3 regions of the Streptomyces sp. NPDC059850 genome follow, and region 1 is predicted to be linked to each of the others. Evidence: riboswitches for the same ligand, from Rfam matches in the RefSeq annotation. Region 1 holds a riboswitch; each other region holds the start of a gene.

Evidence for each region. A riboswitch is a leader RNA that binds a small molecule or an ion and turns the genes downstream of it on or off. The one in region 1 is predicted to bind thiamine pyrophosphate.
Region 2: another riboswitch for thiamine pyrophosphate. It lies ahead of ACFV9T_RS13325 (thiamine ABC transporter substrate binding subunit); the one in region 1 lies ahead of thiO (glycine oxidase ThiO).
Region 3: another riboswitch for thiamine pyrophosphate. It lies ahead of ACFV9T_RS23525 (purine-cytosine permease family protein); the one in region 1 lies ahead of thiO (glycine oxidase ThiO).

Annotation. Positions count from the first base shown of each region.
Region 1 covers NZ_JBHWJI010000083.1:10,580-16,297, reverse strand. The annotation lists gene pknB (Stk1 family PASTA domain-containing Ser/Thr kinase) at 1-682, opposite strand, end outside; gene ACFV9T_RS39535 (SRPBCC domain-containing protein) at 770-1,216, opposite strand; gene ACFV9T_RS39530 (thiazole synthase) at 1,323-2,153, opposite strand; gene thiS (sulfur carrier protein ThiS) at 2,160-2,372, opposite strand; gene thiO (glycine oxidase ThiO) at 2,369-3,592, opposite strand; TPP riboswitch at 3,591-3,704, opposite strand; gene ACFV9T_RS39515 (NAD(P)/FAD-dependent oxidoreductase) at 3,900-5,132, shown strand; gene ACFV9T_RS39510 (Rv2175c family DNA-binding protein) at 5,212-5,577, shown strand.
Region 2 covers NZ_JBHWJI010000013.1:79,968-85,685, reverse strand. The annotation lists gene ACFV9T_RS13330 (ABC transporter permease) at 1-237, opposite strand, end outside; gene ACFV9T_RS13325 (thiamine ABC transporter substrate binding subunit) at 297-1,370, opposite strand; TPP riboswitch at 1,366-1,469, opposite strand; gene rlmN (23S rRNA (adenine(2503)-C(2))-methyltransferase RlmN) at 1,535-2,641, opposite strand; gene ACFV9T_RS13315 (phosphatidate cytidylyltransferase) at 2,727-3,923, opposite strand; gene frr (ribosome recycling factor) at 3,923-4,480, opposite strand; gene pyrH (UMP kinase) at 4,585-5,364, opposite strand; gene tsf (translation elongation factor Ts) at 5,516-5,718, opposite strand, start outside.
Region 3 covers NZ_JBHWJI010000028.1:84,309-90,026, reverse strand. The annotation lists gene ACFV9T_RS23530 (APC family permease) at 1-544, opposite strand, end outside; gene ACFV9T_RS23525 (purine-cytosine permease family protein) at 615-2,021, opposite strand; TPP riboswitch at 2,013-2,108, opposite strand; gene ACFV9T_RS23520 (triphosphoribosyl-dephospho-CoA synthase) at 2,175-3,041, opposite strand; gene ACFV9T_RS23515 (IlvD/Edd family dehydratase) at 3,111-4,832, opposite strand; gene ACFV9T_RS23510 (response regulator) at 4,893-5,552, opposite strand; gene ACFV9T_RS23505 (sensor histidine kinase) at 5,540-5,718, opposite strand, start outside.

The DNA of each region.
Region 1 (5,718 bases):
GGTAGAGGACCTGTGCCGGGGTGTCGCCGCCGTGCGGCTTGGACCCGGTGAGCATTTCGAAGAGGACCACACCGCACGCGTAGACATCGGCTCGCGTGTCGGCCGTACCGTGTTCGATCTGCTCGGGCGCGAGGTAGGAGACGGTGCCCAGGACGGATCCGGTCGAGGCGCTGGTGTTGGTGTCCACCGCCCGGACCAGGCCGAAGTCGGCGACCTTGACCCGGCCGTCGTCGCCGATCAGCACGTTCTCCGGCTTCATGTCGCGGTGGACGAAGCCCGCGCGGTGGGCGGCGCCGAGGGCGGCCAGGACCGGTTCCAGGATGTCGAGGGCGGCACGCGGCTGGAGGGCCCCGCGCTCGCGCAGGACGTCACGCAGGGTGCACCCGGCGACGTACTCCATGGCCAGGTAGACGTGCGGGCCGTCCGTGCCCTGGTCGTAGACGCCGACCACATTGGCGTGCGCGAGTCTGGCGATGGACTTGGCCTCGCGGATGAAGCGGTCCACGAAGGCGGCGTCCGAGGCGAGGCTCTGGTGCATCACCTTCAGGGCGAGAACGCGGTCGAGCCGCGTATCGACGGCCCGGTAGACCGTCGCCATCCCGCCGACGGCGATGCGCGCCTCAACGCGGTAGCGGCCGTCGAGCACCTGCCCGACCAGAGGGTCCTGGAGCGTCGTATCCACGAGAAGGCAGTCTACGAGCCGTCACGGCCGCTCCGGGCCGCCCGCCCCATCTCCGGTCCGTACTGCGACACAACGGTGACTTGGGCCTCAGTTGTGCGAGGCGGCGGCGAGCGCGGCCAGCTCCTCCAGGGCGGAGGTCCAGGCCAGGGCGGCGTACTCGGCGTGCCGGGCCTTGGCGTCGTCCGGGAGGTCGAGCACGCGGATGCCGGTCTCGGCGAGGCGGAGGCGGGTGCCCGCGCCCTCCGGGGAGAGCGTGAACTCGACCACGGTGGCCTGCCCGGGGCCGTCCGGCGCGCGGTCGGGCGCGTGGGCCAGCCGGAAGCGGAACAGGGCGTCGGGCACCGCCCGCTCGACCCGGCCGTGGAACTCCCCGTGCTCGTCCCAGCGGAAGCGGACGGTGCCGCCGGGGCGCGGCTCGATCTCGCAGCCGCCGGGGGCGTACCAGGTACGGATGTGCTCCGGCGTGGTCAGCACCCGCCAGACGCGGTCGATGGGAGCGGAGACGTATGTCTCACGTTCGATCCGGTCGGCCACGGGCACGGCTGTTGGTTTTGGCACGGTTGTCGGTTCGGGCACGGCTGTCGGTTCCCTCACGGCGACCACCTCCGCATTCCACGGTAGGCCTCCCCGGAAGGCGGCGTTACGCGAACGCGGGCCGCTCCGGGTCCAGCGCGGCCAGCCCCTCGCCCGGGGACGACGCCTCGGCGAAGTGGCGGCGGGGGATACGGCCCGCCCGGTGCGCGAGCCGCCCGGCGGCCACCGCGTGCCGCATCGCCGAGGCCATCAGCACCGGCTCCTGGGCGCGCGTCACGGCGGAGGCCAGCATGACCGCCGCGCACCCCAGCTCCATGGCGAGCGCCGCGTCGGACGCCGTGCCCGCGCCCGCGTCGAGGATCACCGGGACCTGGGCCCGCTCGGTGATCAGCTGGAAGTTGTGCGGGTTGCGGATGCCGAGGCCGGAGCCGATCGGCGAGCCCAGCGGCATGATCGCGGCGCAGCCGACGTCCTCCAGCTTCCGGGCCAGCACCGGGTCGTCATTGGTGTACGGCAGGACGGTGAAGCCGTCGTCCACCAGGGTCTCGGCGGCGTCCAGCGTCTCGATCGGGTCGGGGAGCAGGGTGCGCTCGTCGGCGATGACCTCCAGCTTCACCCAGTCGGTGCCCAGTGCCTCGCGGGCGAGCCGGGCGGTCAGCACGGCCTCCCCGGCGGTGAAGCAGCCAGCCGTGTTGGGCAGCGGGCGGATGCCGTGCCGGTTCAGTACGGACAGCACCGAGCCCTGCACGGCGGGGTCGAGGCGGCGCATCGCGACCGTGGTCAGCTCGGTGCCGGAGGCGATCAGCGAGCGCTCCATGATGTCCAGGCTGGGCGCGCCGCCCGTCCCCATGATCAGGCGGGAGCCGAAGGACGTACCGGCGATGGTGAGCGGATCGGCGTCGGTGAGGACCTGATCCAGCGTGGCAGGGTGCGTCATGGGGGGTCAGCCTCCTTGGACCGCGGTGAGGACCTCGACGCGATCACCGTCGCCGAGCGGGGTCGCGGGCCACTGGCCGCGCGGGACGACCGTCTCGTTGACGGCCGCGGCGACGCCCGAGGGCGCCTGGGTGAGGGTCGCGACGACCCCGTCGAGGGTGGTCCCGCCGGGCAGCTCGCGGGGCTCGCCGTTCACGGTGACGCTCAGGGTGACGGTCATGCGGTGTGCTCCTGTATAGCTGCTGGGGGAGTCGCGGCGGCTGGGGTGGCCGCGAAGCGCTTCGGCGAGAACGGCCGCGCCTCGGGCGGGAGTTCGCCGCCCGTCAGCGCCTCGGCCATGGCATCGCCGGTGATCGGGGTCAGCAGGACGCCGTTGCGGTAGTGGCCGGTGGCCAGCTGGAGGCCCGGCAGTTCGGTCGGGCCGAGCAGCGGGGCGTTGTCGGGGGAGCCGGGGCGGAGCCCGGCGAGGGTCTCGACGAGCGGCAGTTCGGTGATGCCGGGCACCAGCTCGTGCGCGTCGCGCAGCAGCTCGTACACCCCTCCCGCGGTGACCGTGGTGTCCCAGCCCAGCTCCTCGCTGGTCGCGCCGACGACCAGGTCGCCGTTCTCGCGCGGGACGAGGTAGACGTGCCCGCCGCGTACGACGGCCCGTACGGTCCGGGACAGGAAGGGCGCGTACGGGCCGGGTACCGACAGCCGCAGGACCTGGCCCTTGACGGGGCGTACGGGCGGCAGGACCGCCTCGGGGACGCCCGGGAGCCGCCCGCTGAGGCTGCCCGCGGCCAGCACGGTCTGCCCGGCGGTCAGGCGCGCGCCATCCGCCAGCTCGGCCCCGGTGGCCCGGTCGCCCTCCACTAGCAGCCGTTCCACGGCGGCCCGGTGGAGGTCCACTCCGGCGCGCTCGCACGCCGTCAGCAGCGCGGCCGCCAGCCGCCGCGGGTCGACCTGGTGGTCGCCGTCGACGCGCAGGCCCCCGCGCACGCCCGGCGCGAGCATCGGCTCCAGGCGTCGGCATTCGCGCCCCGTGAGCCACTGTGCGTCCAGACCGAGCCGCTGCTGGAAGGCGTGCAGCTCCCGCAGATGGGCGCGGTCGTCCGCGTCGAGCGCGACCGAGAGCGTGCCGCAGGTGCGGAAGGCCAGGTCATGGCCGCTCGCCTCCTCCAGCTCCGCCACGAAGGACGGATAGCGGCGCGCCGAGGCCAGATTCAGTCCGAGCAGGGTCTGCTCGCCGTAGTGCAGTTCGGTGACGGCCGCCAGCATCCCGGCCGCGACCCGGGCGGCCCCGCCGCCGGGCGCCGGGTCGGCGACGGCGGTGCGCAGGCCCCGCTGGGTCGCCCGCCAGGCCGTGACCAGGCCGATGATGCCGCCGCCGATGACGAGGACGTCGTACGGGGTAGCGCTGCCCTGGGGTGCTCGGGCTGTGTGATGTGGGGTGTGCATGGGCTGGTCGCCCCCTCCCTTCGCCGGCATGACCCGGATCAGGTTCGTACGGTCGGAGGCCGCGCCAGCCTCCCTCTCAGCCCGGTGCGCCCGGGCTCCCGCGAGTGCTCTGTCCCGCCACCCTAGTACGCGCCCCGAATCGGCCGGAAGGGAGCGTCCCGGGCGGCGCCGGGCATGAGGCCCCGTGTCCGCGATACGACAGGACGTCCGGCCCGTCGGGCTGTGCCCGAGATCTCGTCGTGCGCTCTCCGGTCCGCCCCACCTGCCGCAATACAGTGATCGTGTGAGCGATGAGACGACGAAGACGATGGCGTCCTCGGCGGGTGGCGGCGGACAGCGGGTGGTGATCGTCGGCGCGGGCATGGCGGGGGTGCAGACCGCCGTCGCGCTGCGTGAGCAGGGCTGGAGCGGGGAGATCCTGCTGCTGGGCGCCGAGCCCCACCAGCCGTACGACCGGCCGCCGCTGTCCAAGGCCGTACTGCTCGGCAAGGCCGAGGGGTCCGCGTTCGACGTGGACTTCGCCGCGCTCGGCATCGGGCTGCGGCTCGGCGTCGCCGTGACCGGGCTGGACGCGGCGGGGCGGACGGTCGCGACCGGGTCGGGCCCGATCCCGTACGACGTCCTGGTGATCGCCACCGGCGCCGAGCCGATCGCCCTGCCCGGCAGCGAGGGCGTGCCCGGTGTCCACCTCCTGCGGACCCTGGACGACGCCGAACGGCTGCGCCCGGTGCTCGCCCGGCAGGACGAGATCGTGGTGGTCGGGGCGGGCTGGATCGGCGCGGAGTTCGCGACCGCGGCCCGCGAGGCGGGCTGCGCGGTGACGGTCGTCGAGGCCGCGGACCGGCCGCTGGTGGGCGCCCTCCCGGCGGAGGTCGCGGCCCATATGACCGGCTGGTACGCGGACTACGGCGCCACCCTGGTCACCGGCGCCCGGGTGACCGGCATCGACCGGAACGGGCTCCAGCTCGGCGACGGCACCAGGCTGCGGGCCGGTGCGGTGGTCATCGGCATCGGCGCCCGGCCCGCGACCGGCTGGCTGGCCGGTTCGGGCATCGAACTCGCCGAGGACCGGTCCGTCGCCGCCGACGAGGGGCTGCGTACGTCGGCGCCCGATGTGTACGCGGTCGGCGACTGCGCGTCCTTCCCCTCCGCCCGCTACGGGACCCGGCTGCTCGTGCACCACTGGGACAACGCGCTCCAGGGGCCGCGGACGGTCGCCGCCAATGTGGTCGGCAGCCGCACCGCGCACTTCCCCGGCCAGGTCTACGACCCGGTGCCCTACTTCTGGTCCGAGCAGTTCGGGCGGTTCGTGCAGTACGCAGGACACCACTCGGACGCCGACGAACTGGTCTGGCGGGGCGACCCGGACGGCGCCGCCTGGTCGGTGTGCTGGCTGCGGGACGGGGCCCTGGTCGCCCTGCTGGCGGTCGGCCGTCCGCGCGATCTGGCCCAGGGCCGCAAGCTGATCGAACGCGGTGCCCGGCTGGACCGCACCCGGGCCACGGATCCCTCCGTTCCGCTGAAGTCGGCCGTTCTGTGACGGCCCCGGAGGGGCCCCGGAGGTCCGCTCGGCGGACGCCCGGCTACCCACTGTCAGTCCCAGATGGCAGGCTTGTCCTGTGACCGAGATTGACGCAAAGATCGATGCTCTCGTCCCCGCCTGGCTCACTCTCCCCGACGTCGCCGACCGGATCGGCGTCGAGGTGACGCGCGTGAGGCAGCTGGTCAAGGAGGGCCAGCTGATCGCGGTGCGCCGTGGCGAGAACCGGGTGCTCCAGGTGCCCGAGGACTTCGTCGGTGACGGAAAGGTCGTCAAGGGCCTCGTGGGCACCTTGACACTGCTCAAGGACGACGGCTTCAGCGACGAGGAGATGCTGGAGTGGCTCTTCACCCCTGACCCGAGCCTGCCGGGCACCCCGGCCCAGGCGCTGCGCGAGAATCGCGGGACGGAAGTGAAGCGGCGCGCGCAGGCGCTCGCCGTCTGACGCCGTCCGCCGTTTCCTGTCCGCCGTTTTCCGTCCGCCGTTTCCGAACCACCACCAGGCGTACGGGCCGGGCCGACCGCTGTCATCCGACGGCGGTCGCCCGTCCCGGCCCGTGCGCCGCACGACCCGGGGGGAAAGCCA
Region 2 (5,718 bases), on a different contig from region 1:
GGGGAAGTCGAAGCGGGCGAAGACATACGCGCCGGGCAGCGCGACCGCCAGCGTCAGCCCCGTCGACGCGGCCGCCTGCCAGCCGGTGAACCACAGGGTGTGCAGGACGGACGGATCGCCCAGCACCTCGGGTATCCGCCCGAGCCGCCAGCGGCCGTCGGCGCGCAGCCCGCGGGTGACGATCGCGGCCACCGGATACGCGAAGAAGACGCCGAAGAAGGCGAGCGGGATGGCCATAAGGGCGAACCGCACGGCGGCATCGCGGACGCTCCTCCCCGCACCCTTCTCGCGAGGCGCTACAGAACGAGCGAGGACCATGCCTTGACCCAGGGCTCACGGTTCTTGGCGATCTTGCGCGGGGGCAGCGTGGCCGGATCGGCGACCTTGGCCCCGTAACGGGTGAAGATCTCCGGCAGCTTCGCGTCCTCGCGCACCGGATTGACGTACATGTTCAGCGGTACGTCCTCCTGGAAGCGCTTGGTCAGCAGGAAGTCCAGCAGCGCCTTGCCCCCCTTGGTGTTGCCCGCGCCCTCAAGCAGCCCGGCGAACTCCGTCTGCCGGAAGCAGGTGCCCTCCGCCACCCCGGTCGGGGCCTTCGCGGGCTTCGACTTCGCGTCGGCCACCTCGGCGGGCGGGCTGGAGGCGTACGAGACGACGAGCGGCTTGTCGCCCTTGGCGCCGCCCGCAGAGCCGGAGAAGCGGTCGTAGTACGCCTGCTCCCAGCCGTCGACCACCTCGACGCCGTTGGCCCGCAGCTTCTTCCAGTAGTCCCGCCAGCCGTCGTCGCCGTAGCGGGCGGCGGTGCCGAGCAGGAAGGCGAGGCCGGGGGACGAGGTGGCGGCGTTCTCGGTGACCAGGAGGTTCTTGTACGCGGGCTTGGTCAGATCGGCGAACGTCTTCGGCGGCGCCAGCTTCTTCTCGGCGAAGTACGCGCGGTCGTAGTTGACGCAGATGTCGCCGTAGTCGACCGGGGTGACGCGGTGCTTCGCCTGGTCGAGCTGGTACGCGGCCGGGACCTGGTCCAGGCCCTTCGCCTCGTACGGGGTGAACAATTCATTGTCCAGCGCGCGGGAGAGGAGGGTGTTGTCGACGCCGAAGAACACATCGCCCTGCGGATGGCCCTTGGACAGGATCGCCTGGTTGACGGCCGCTCCCGCGTCGCCCCCGGCCTGCACCCGCACCTTGTAGCCGGTGGTGCGGGTGAACTCCTTGAGGACCGCCTTGGACGCCGCGAACGAATCGTGCGAGACCAGGGTGACGGTCTTGGAGTCCTTGCCCTCCGCCGCACCTCCGCCGCAGCCGCTGAGGACGCCGGTGCCGAGGGAGCCGACGAGGGCGGCGGTGAGCGCACGCCGAAGATGGCTGTTCATGGTGAGGCTGACTCCCTACGCCGGTATGACCCGGATCAGGTTGGAGGGTCTGCGGCCATACCGCACTCTCAGCGCTGTCGCGCTCCCCTGTCGGAATGTTCAGTTGTCCGTCACTACGGGATGGTTGTACGACGGATGTGCGAAGGCACCGTATCAGCCGGTGGTCAGCGCTCCGTGGCCGCCAGCTGACCGCACGCCCCGTCGATCTCCTGCCCCCGGGTGTCCCGGACGGTCACCGGCACCCCGTGCCGCTCCAGGGCCGCCACGAACGCCTTCTCGTCCTCCGGCCGGGACGCCGTCCACTTGGAGCCGGGCGTCGGGTTGAGCGGGATGAGGTTGACGTGCACCCGGTGGCCCTTGAGCAGCCGGCCGAGCAGATCGCCGCGCCATGCCTGGTCGTTGATGTCCCTGATCAGGGCGTACTCGATGGAGATCCGGCGGCCGGACTTCTCCGCGTACTCCCACGCCGCGTCCAGGACCTCGCGCACCTTCCAGCGGGTGTTGACCGGGACGAGGGTGTCGCGCAGCTCGTCGTCGGGCGCGTGGAGGGACACCGCGAGGCGGCACTTGAAGCCCTCGTCGGCGAACCGCAGCATCGCCGGGACCAGCCCCACGGTCGAGACGGTGATGCCGCGCTGGGACAGCCCGAGGCCGTCCGGCTCGGGGTCGGTGAGCCTGCGGATGGCGCCGATGACCCGGTTGTAGTTGGCCAGCGGCTCGCCCATGCCCATGAAGACGATGTTGGACAGCCGGGCCGGGCCCCCGGGGATCTCGCCGTCGCGCAGCGCCCGCATCCCGTCGACGATCTGGTGCACGATCTCGGCGGTCGACAGGTTGCGGTCCAGACCCGCCTGGCCGGTGGCGCAGAACGGGCAGTTCATGCCGCAGCCCGCCTGGGAGCTGATGCACATGGTGACCCGGTCCGGGTAGCGCATCAGCACGGACTCGACGAGCGTGCCGTCGAAGAGCCGCCACAGGGTCTTGCGGGTGGTGTCGTCGTCACAGCTGATGTGCCGCACCACGCTCATCAGGTCCGGCAGCAGCTCCGTCGCCAGCTTCTCGCGCGCGGCGGCCGGGATGTCGGTCCACTGGGCGGGGTCGTCGGTGTAGCGGGCGAAGTAATGACGCGACACCTGCCCGGCCCGGAAGGGCTTCTCCCCGAGGGCGGCGACGGCCTCGCGGCGCTCGGCGGGGGTGAGGTCGGCGAGATGCCGCGGGGGCTTCTTGGCCCCACGCGGCACGGCGAAAGTGAGTTCTCCGGGCTTAGGCATGGCCGTACCAGTGTCGCAGACACGCGGAAGGCCCCGCGCCACGGGCGGCGCGGGGCCCTGAACAGCCCTGTTCGGTACGGACGGCTCAGCCGCCGCCCACGAAGATCACGAACAGCAGCCACACCACGGGCGCGGTGGGCAGCAGTGAGTCGAGCCGGTCCATGATCCCGCCGTGGCCGGGCAGCAGCTTGCCCATGTCCTTGATGCCGAGGTCCCGCTTGATCATGGACTCGCCGAGGTCCCCCAGGGTCGCGCTGACCGCGACGGCGAGGCCGAGCAGCAGCCCCTGCCACCACACGCCGTCCCTGATGAGGTACTGCATGCACAGCGCCCCCACGACCATCGCGAACGCCACCGCGCCCATCAGCCCCTCGCGGGTCTTGCCGGGGCTGATGCGGGGCGCGAGCGGATGCTTGCCGAAGCGCCAGCCGACCGCGTACGCGCCGGTGTCGCTCACCACCGTCAGCAGCAGGAAGGTCAGCACCCGCTGCGGGCCGTCGTGCTCGGCGGCCAGTATGAGCGCCACGAAGGTGGCGAGGAACGGCACGTAGAAGGCGGCGAACACGCCCGCCGTGACGTCCCTGAGGTAGTTGTCGGGCGGCTCGGTCATCCGCCACACGAGCACGGCGAGCGCCGTGAGCGACACCGCCACCCAGGCGCCCTGCGCCCCGCGCACATAGCCCGCGACGACCATGGCGACACCGCCGACGGCGAGCGGCACCAGGGGGACCCGGATGTCCTTCCGCTCGGCCAGCCGGGAGGTCAGCTCCCACAGCCCGACGACCACGGCGACCGCTATCACGCCGATGAACACGGGCTTGTAGATGAAGAGCGAGGCGACGATGATCGCGCCGAGGCCGACGCCCACCCCTATCGCGGCGCGCAGATCGCGGCCCGCGCTCTTCTTCTTCGTACCCTGACCGCCGCCGCTGCCGGGCGCGCTCCCGGCGGACTCGGGGCCGGGGCCGGGGGGCGTCGACGGCTGCCCGGCGGGCTGCTGCCGGGGGCCGGGCCGAGGCTCACGCTCATCGCGGAACAAGGGGCCGCCCGGCCGGGCGGCCCCCCGGTCACGGCCGGCGGCGTCGCCGGGGTCGCCGCCTGCGTGCGGCACGGTGGGCATGGGGCGAGTCTGCGCCGCTTCGGCCACGTCGTGCGCGGGACCCGCCGAAGCGGGACCTGCCGAAGAAGGGGGCACCTCCCAGCCGTAGCCGGGGGAGGTGCCCTGATCAGTCGGTCCCCAGAGTCCGGCGCGTGGTGGGGCCCCCCAGGAAGAGTCGTTCATCAGACCTCGAGCAGCTCGGCTTCCTTGTGCTTGAGCAGCTCATCCACCTGCGCGACGTACTTCGCGGTGAGGTCGTCGAGCTCCTTCTCGGCACGGCGGCCCTCGTCCTCGCCGACCTCGCCGTCCTTGATCAGCTTGTCGATGGACTCCTTGGCCTTGCGGCGGATGCTGCGGATCGAGATCTTCGCGTCCTCGCCCTTGCCCTTGGCGACCTTGATGAACTCCTTGCGGCGCTGCTCGGTCAGCTCCGGGAACACCACCCGGATGATGTTGCCGTCATTGCTGGGGTTGACCCCGAGGTCCGAGTCCCGGATCGCCTGCTCGATGTTGCGCAGCGCGCTCTTGTCGAACGGAGTGATCACAGCCATGCGCGGCTCGGGCACCGAGAACGACGCGAGCTGGTTGATCGGCGTCAGCGCACCGTAGTAGTCCGCCACGATCTTGTTGAACATCGCCGGGTGCGCACGCCCGGTGCGGATCGCGGCGAAGTCCTCCTTGGCGACCACAACGGCCTTCTCCATCTTCTCCTCGGCCTCGAGGAGGATTTCTTCGATCACCACTTGCTCCTGGTGTTATCCGTAAGCAGAGCCTCGCCCCTGCGTGCGTCTTCTCCTGCACGGTGTCCGACCGGCAGGCCGTTGTCCATCCCCCGAACGAGCCGTCAGGCGCGTACGTCCCGGTCGCTCACGAGCGTGCCGATCTTCTCACCCTTCACCGCGCGGGCGATATTTCCTTCGGCGGTCAGCTCGAAAACCAGGATCGGAAGCTTGTTGTCCCGGCAGAGGGTGATCGCGGTGGCGTCGGCGACCTTGAGGTCCCGGGTGATCACCTCGCCGTACTCCAGAGCGTCGAACTTGACCGCGTCCGGGTTCCGCTTGGGGTCGGAGTCATAGACCCCGTCGACCCCGTTCTTGCCCATGAGCAGCGCCTCGGCGTCGATCTCCAGGGCACGCTGGGCGGCGGTGGTGTCCGTGGAGAAGTACGGCATGCCCATGCCCGCGCCGAAGATCACGACGCGGCCCTTCTCCAGGTGGCGCACCGCGCGCAGCGGGATGTACGGCTCCGCGACCTGGCCCATGGTGATGGCGGTCTGGACGCGGGAGTCGATGCCCTCCTTCTCCAGGAAGTCCTGGAGAGCGAGGCAGTTCATGACGGTGCCGAGCATGCCCATGTAGTCCGAGCGCGCCCGGTCCATGCCGCGCTGCTGCAGCTCGGCCCCGCGGAAGAAGTTGCCGCCGCCGATCACGATGGCGATCTCCGCGCCGTCCCGCACCACGGCGGCGACCTCGCGGGCGATGGCGTGCACGACATCGGGGTCGACCCCGAGTCCCCCGCCCCCGGCGAACGCCTCGCCGGACAGCTTCAGCAGGAAACGGCCGTGTCGTACTGGGCCGTCCGCGTTCTTGTCGGCGGCCTGATTGGCGTCCGCGCCGTGATTCATTGGAGATCTCCTCGTGCACATACGAAGAAGGCCACTGCCGGGTCCTGGTACGACCTCTGCGGCAATGGCCTCCTCGTCACATCTGCGGCCGACCGGTTGACGGTTGGCTGCCTACGACCCTATCGGTGTCGCCGGTGTTTCGCTGCTCGGCTCAGACGCCGACGCGGAAACGGGCGAAACGGGTCAGGGAGACGCCGGCCTCGTCCAGGACCTTCTGGACGCTCTTCTTGTTGTCCTTGGCGAACGCCTGGTCCACCAGGACGTTCTCCTTGAAGAAGCCGGTGACGCGACCCTCGATGATCTTCGGGAGGGCGGCCTCGGGCTTGCCCTCCTCGCGGGCGGTGGCCTCGGCGA
Region 3 (5,718 bases), on a different contig from region 1:
CCGCGAACCAGTTGAGCGCGGTGAGCACGACGCTCAGCACGACGGCCACGCCGAGGCCCGGGAGGGTGAGCCTGCCGCCGTCGTAGATCCCCGGCAGATAGTGCGCGGCGTACTGCATGATCGCGCTGATCTCGGCGGCCGTACCGCCGACGGACAGCACGACGGACCAGCCGACCATCGTGCCGACCAGCCGCCCGCTCGCGTACAGCGGCCACCGCACGGTGCCGCCACCCTCCGGGCGGGTGGCGCCCAGCTCCACCATGACCAGCGCGATCAGGGCGCACAGCGCTCCCGCCGCGATCCAGGAGAGCAGCGCGGCGGGCCCGGCGGTCTGGGCGGCGTACAGGGCCGCGAACAGCCAGCCGGAGCCGAGGATGTTGGAGAACCCGATCGCGGTCAGGCCCCAGAAGCCGAGGTCCTTGTGGAGTCTGCGTTCCTCGGCGAGCACCGCCGGGGCGGCGATGGACTCCGCTGGCTGGTTCTGCGGCACGTGGCACTTCTCCTCGGTGGTGCGGTTGGTCGAAAAGCCCAGGGTGCCACGCATACCGTGGGACTCGGTGGCCGGATGCCGTGTGACGTGCGGATATGGGCCGCTTTCGCCGACGAAGCGCGCCTCAGCGAACCGTACGGCGGCGCATCCTGAGCGGGGTGTAGACGAGGAGCGCCGCGAGGAAGGCGGCGTAGTACGCGAGGTCGGCGCCGTGCAGCGCGGCCGCCACCGGGCCGGTGTACAGGCTGGTGTCCATGAACGGCACCGCGGCGGCGAACGCGGTGCCGAACGCCAGCAGTGCGGGCCACCACGGCTGCGGGCGGGCGCTCTCGGCGGCCAGGTCGACGGGCGCGCCGCCACGGGCGCGGGCACGGACGAACCAGTCGACGGCCACGACCGCGACGAATCCGGGGATCCAGTAGCCGACGAACAACAGCACGTTCTGGAAGCGGGCGGTGGTGTCGGCGGCGTGCATCCACAGCACCAGCGGAAAGCCGAGCACGGCCGCGAGGGCGGCGGCCAGCGGGCGGGGGATGCGGACGCCTGCGGTCTGCAGGGCGAGTGAGCCGCTGTAGTCGTTCATGGCGTTGCTGCACAGCGCGGCCAGCGCCACGGCCAGCAGCCCGAACGCGCCGAGCGCCCCGCCGCCCAGCGCCTCGTCCACGCCACGGGCGGTCTGGTCGGTGAAGACGGAGGCCCCCCACAGCCCGAGCGCCTGGACCGCCACGAAGGACACGGTGACACCGAGCAGCGTGCACCAGAACATCCGCGTCCGGGAGGTGGCGCGGGGCAGATAGCGGCTGAAGTCGCTGGCGTACGGCGCCCACGACAGCGCCAGGCTCAGGGCGATCGTGCTGGTCAGGACGAACGCGCCGAGGCGGTCGGCGCCATGGGCCGAGCCGCTGGTGGCGGGGTGGACACCGGCGAGCAGCTTGACGGCCAGGGCGGTGAACGCGGCGGCGAGGACGAAGGTCATCAGCTTCTGCATCCGGTGGACGGCCTCGTAGCCCAGCACTCCGAGGGCCCCCTGCGCGGCCATCATGAGCAGCACGCCGAGCCAGAACGGCAGCCCGCACAGCCGGGCCAGCGCGTCACCGCCGAACAGGCCGATCAGCGCGTCCCAGGCGATCGACGACAGCCACTGCAGGACACCGGGCACGCTGACGGCACGGCCGAACGCCAGCCGCGCCAGGGGCAGCTGCCCGGCTCCGGTCAGACTGCCCCAGGTGCCCAGATACGCGGTGGGTACGGCGCCGATGAGGGTGCCCAGGACGACGGCGGCCAGCGCGGTGGCGAAGTCCAGGCCGAGGCCGATGCCGACGGTGCCGGTGAACACGCCGGTCATGGTCAGGTTCGGGGCGAACCACACGGTGAACAGGCGCCCCGGCCCGCCGTAGCGGTGGCTTTCCGGAACCGGCGCGATACCGCGCGCCTCGACGCGCAGATCGCCGGGCGCGGTGGGCATCCGCCCGTCGAAGACGGATTCGGCGCCGGTGGGCGCCGGTTCGGTGGCAGCATGCGGCAATGGCATCGATGACATCCCTCCGCCAGTGCTAACTGGTTCAGGTTCGACGGGTGTGATCTCAGCCCCCGCGTGGGGGCACCCCGTGTCCGGTGGAGCGGGCCCACCCTAACCTCTCGCCACGTGGCCCCGCCCCAGGGGGTGTGGGCCGCCACCGGGCAGCTAGCGGGCCACTGGCGGGAGCGCGTCCAGGAACAGCGCCCCCGCCAGCACCGCTGCGCTTCCCCGGGGCGCGATGCCCGCCCCGCGCAGCTCGGCGTCGAGGGTGGCGAGGGCGGCGGCGCCCGGGGCCGTCGCGGTGCCGCCCGCCTCCAGCACCCCGCGCGCCCCGTCCTGCACCCGGCGGAGGGCGGGCGGCCCCGCCTGGTACAGCGGCCCGGTGTCCTGGAGGGTGCTCATCACGGTGAGCAGCGCGTCGAGCCGGGCCTCGGTCTCGGTGGCGCCCGCCGCACGGGTCCGGGACAGGACGTCCAGGGCGCGGCGCACATGCGGGAAGGCGGCCCGCGCCTCGCCGCGCGCGCCCGCCGCCCCGTAGGTGGCGGACACCTGCGAGCCCGCCGACGGCCTGCGCGGGGCGCCCCGGTCGGTGTGGGTCGCGAGCTGCCGGGCGGTGGCGGTCACGTCGTGGGGTGTGGCGCCGGGGGTCAGGGCGGCGGCCGCCACCAGCAGCCCCAGGACCCACAGCGCCCCATGGTGCAGTCGACCGGTGGCCGAACCGGTGGGGCCACCGGCCGTGCCGCCATCGGCCCGCGCCATGGTCCACTCGGCGCAGCGGCCGATGGCGCCCAGCTCCTCACGGAGCGCGCGCGTCGGCTCGCCGGGGCGGCGGGCGGCGGCGGCCATGGCCGTGAACCCGGGCGCCAGCGCCTTGGCCGCCCAGCGCAGCGCGAGCAGATCGGCGCCGGTGGCGCGGGCCTGGAGGTCGCGGGTGTCCGCGAGGCCCGGTTTGGGGGTCAGTTCCGCCTGGGAGATCAGGGCTCGTACGGCGGTCTGCGCCAGTGCCTCGTCCATGGAACGCGTCGTGGGCATGGACAGAGGCTAGAGGGCGAACCTTTCCGGAACGTGGGATGTTCCTGTGACCCCGCTGTGGGCATCACCTCAGTGCGATTCGCGGGCGACGAACGATCCGCGGGTGCCGCTGAGGAAGTCCAGTCCGGCGCCACGGTCGGCCTGTTCGACGTGGTCGCGGTAGATCTGCTCCCAGCCGCTGGTGGCCGGTGGCGCGGCGGCGGTGACCGGTTGCCGGGCGGCGAGTTCCTCGTCCGGTACGTCCAGCCGCAGCACCCGCCGCTCGGTGTCCAGCTCGATCCAGTCGCCGGACCGCACAAGGCCCAGCGGGCCGCCCGCCGCCGACTCGGGCGCGATGTGCAGGACGACGGTGCCGAACGCGGTTCCGCTCATGCGGGCGTCGCTGATCCGCACCATGTCCCGCACTCCGGCCCGCAGCAGCGCGGGCGGCAGGGGCATGTTCCCCACCTCGGGCATGCCGGGGTAGCCGCGTGGCCCGCAGCCGCGCAGGACCAGCACATCGGACGCGTCGACCTCCAGGTCCGGGTCGTCTATCCGGGTACGGAAGTCCTCGATGCCGTCGAACACCACGGCGCGGCCCCGGTGGCGCAGCAGCTCCGGTGTCGCGGCGGCGGGTTTGATGACGGCTCCGTCGGGACAGAGGTTGCCGCGCAGCACGGCGAGCCCGGCATGGTGGGCGATCGGGTCCTGTGCGGTGCGGATGACGGTGAGATCGGCGCTGGAGTGGCCGGACACCTGCTCGGTGAGGGGGCGGCCGGAGACGGTGAGGGCCGGTTCCAGGTGGTCCTTGATCTCGCCGAGGACGGCGTCCAGGCCACCGGCGCGGTGGAAGTCCTCCATGAGGTGCGAGCCCGCGGGCTGCACGTCGGCGAGCAGGGGGATGCCACGGCCCGCGCGGTCGATATCGTCCAGTGCGAAGTCCGCCCCGACCCGCCGGGCGAGCGCCAGCAGATGGACGACCGCGTTGGTCGAGCCGCCGATGGCGGCCACCGCGCGCACCGCGTTCCGCAGTGCCTCCGCCGTCAGGATGGCGCTGGGCCGCAGATCCTCGCGCACCATGTCGACGATGCGGTTGCCCGCCGCGTGGGACAGCTCCAGCAGACGGCTGTCGGGGGCCGGGAGACCCGCGTTGCCGGGCAGGGTCATGCCCAGCGCCTCGGCGGCACACGCCATCGTGGACGCCGTGCCCATGGTGTTGCAGTGTCCCCGGCTGCGGATCATCGCCGACTCGGCCCGGCGCAGCTCCGAGCGCTCCATCCGCCCGGCCCGCACCTCCTCGCTCAGCTCCCACACCCCGGTGCCGCAGCCCAGCGGGCGCCCCTGCCACGAGCCGTTCAGCATGGGGCCGCCGGTGACCATCAGGGTGGGCAGGTCGACCGACGCGGCGCCCAGCAGCAGGGACGGTACGGTCTTGTCGCAGCCGCCGAGCAGGATCACCCCGTCGACGGGGTTGGCCCGGATGAGTTCCTCGGTCACCATCGCGGCCAGGTCGCGGAAGAACATCGCGGTCGGGCGCAGCAGGGTCTCCCCGAGCGAGGGCACCGGAAGCTCCAGCGGCACCCCGCCGGACTCCCACACGCCCCGTTTCACATGGTCGGCGATCTCACGGAAGTGGCTGTTGCAGGGCGTGAGTTCGGACCAGGTGTTGCAGATGACGATCTGCGGGCGTCCGTCGAAGGCGTGGTCGGGGAGACCTCGCCGCATCCAGGCGCGGTGGATGAACGCGTCGCGGGTCTCACCCTCGTACCACTGCCGCGACCGGTGCGTGTCACTCGGCTGCGTGCCACTCATACGAACCTTCCGATCTCTTCGACGGCCGTCGGAGGGAACGCTGCCCACAACACGCGGTCGTCAGACGCGGCGGTGGGCGTCCTCCAGGTAGTGCAGCACGGCGGCCACGCGCCGGTCGGTGCGGTCGGTGGGGGCCAGCCCGAGCTTGGCGAAGATGTTACGGATGTGCTTGTGGACGGCGCCCTCGGTGACGACGAGCCGCTCGGCGACGGCCGTGTTGCCGAGCCCTTCGGCCATCAGGGCCAGGACGTCGCGTTCGCGCGGGCTGAGCCGGTCCAGCCGGGTGTCGGGCCGGGTGCGGGCGAAGAGCTGCGCGACGACCTCGGGATCGATGGCGGTGCCGCCGTCCGCCACCCGGTGCAGCGCGGTCAGGAACTCCTCGACGCGGCCGACCCGTTCCTTGAGCAGATAGCCGAGCCGGGCGCTGCCCTCGGCGAGCAGATCGGTGGCGAAGGCCTGCTCGACGTAGGCGGACAGCACGAGGACGGCCAGGTCAGGGCGGCGGCGCCGGGCCTCCACGGCCGCGACGATGCCCTCGTCGGTGTGGGTCGGCGGCATCCGGACGTCCACGATGGCGACATCGGGGGCGTGGGCCTCGACGGCCTTCAGGAAGCCGTCGGGGGTGCCGGTGGCGGCCACGACGTCGAGCGCTTCCGCGCGCAGCAGCAGGGCGAGCCCTTCGCGCAGCAGCGGATCGTCCTCGGCGATCACAATCCGCATGGCAGGTCTACCTCCAGGGTCGTGGGCCCACCGGGTGGGCTGGTGAGGACGAGTGTCCCGTCGTGTGCTTCGGTGCGGCGGCGGATGCCGACGAGCCCGGAGCCGCCGTGCTCGTCCGCTCCCCCGAGGCCGTCGTCGGTGACGCACAGGCGCAGTCGGCCGTCGT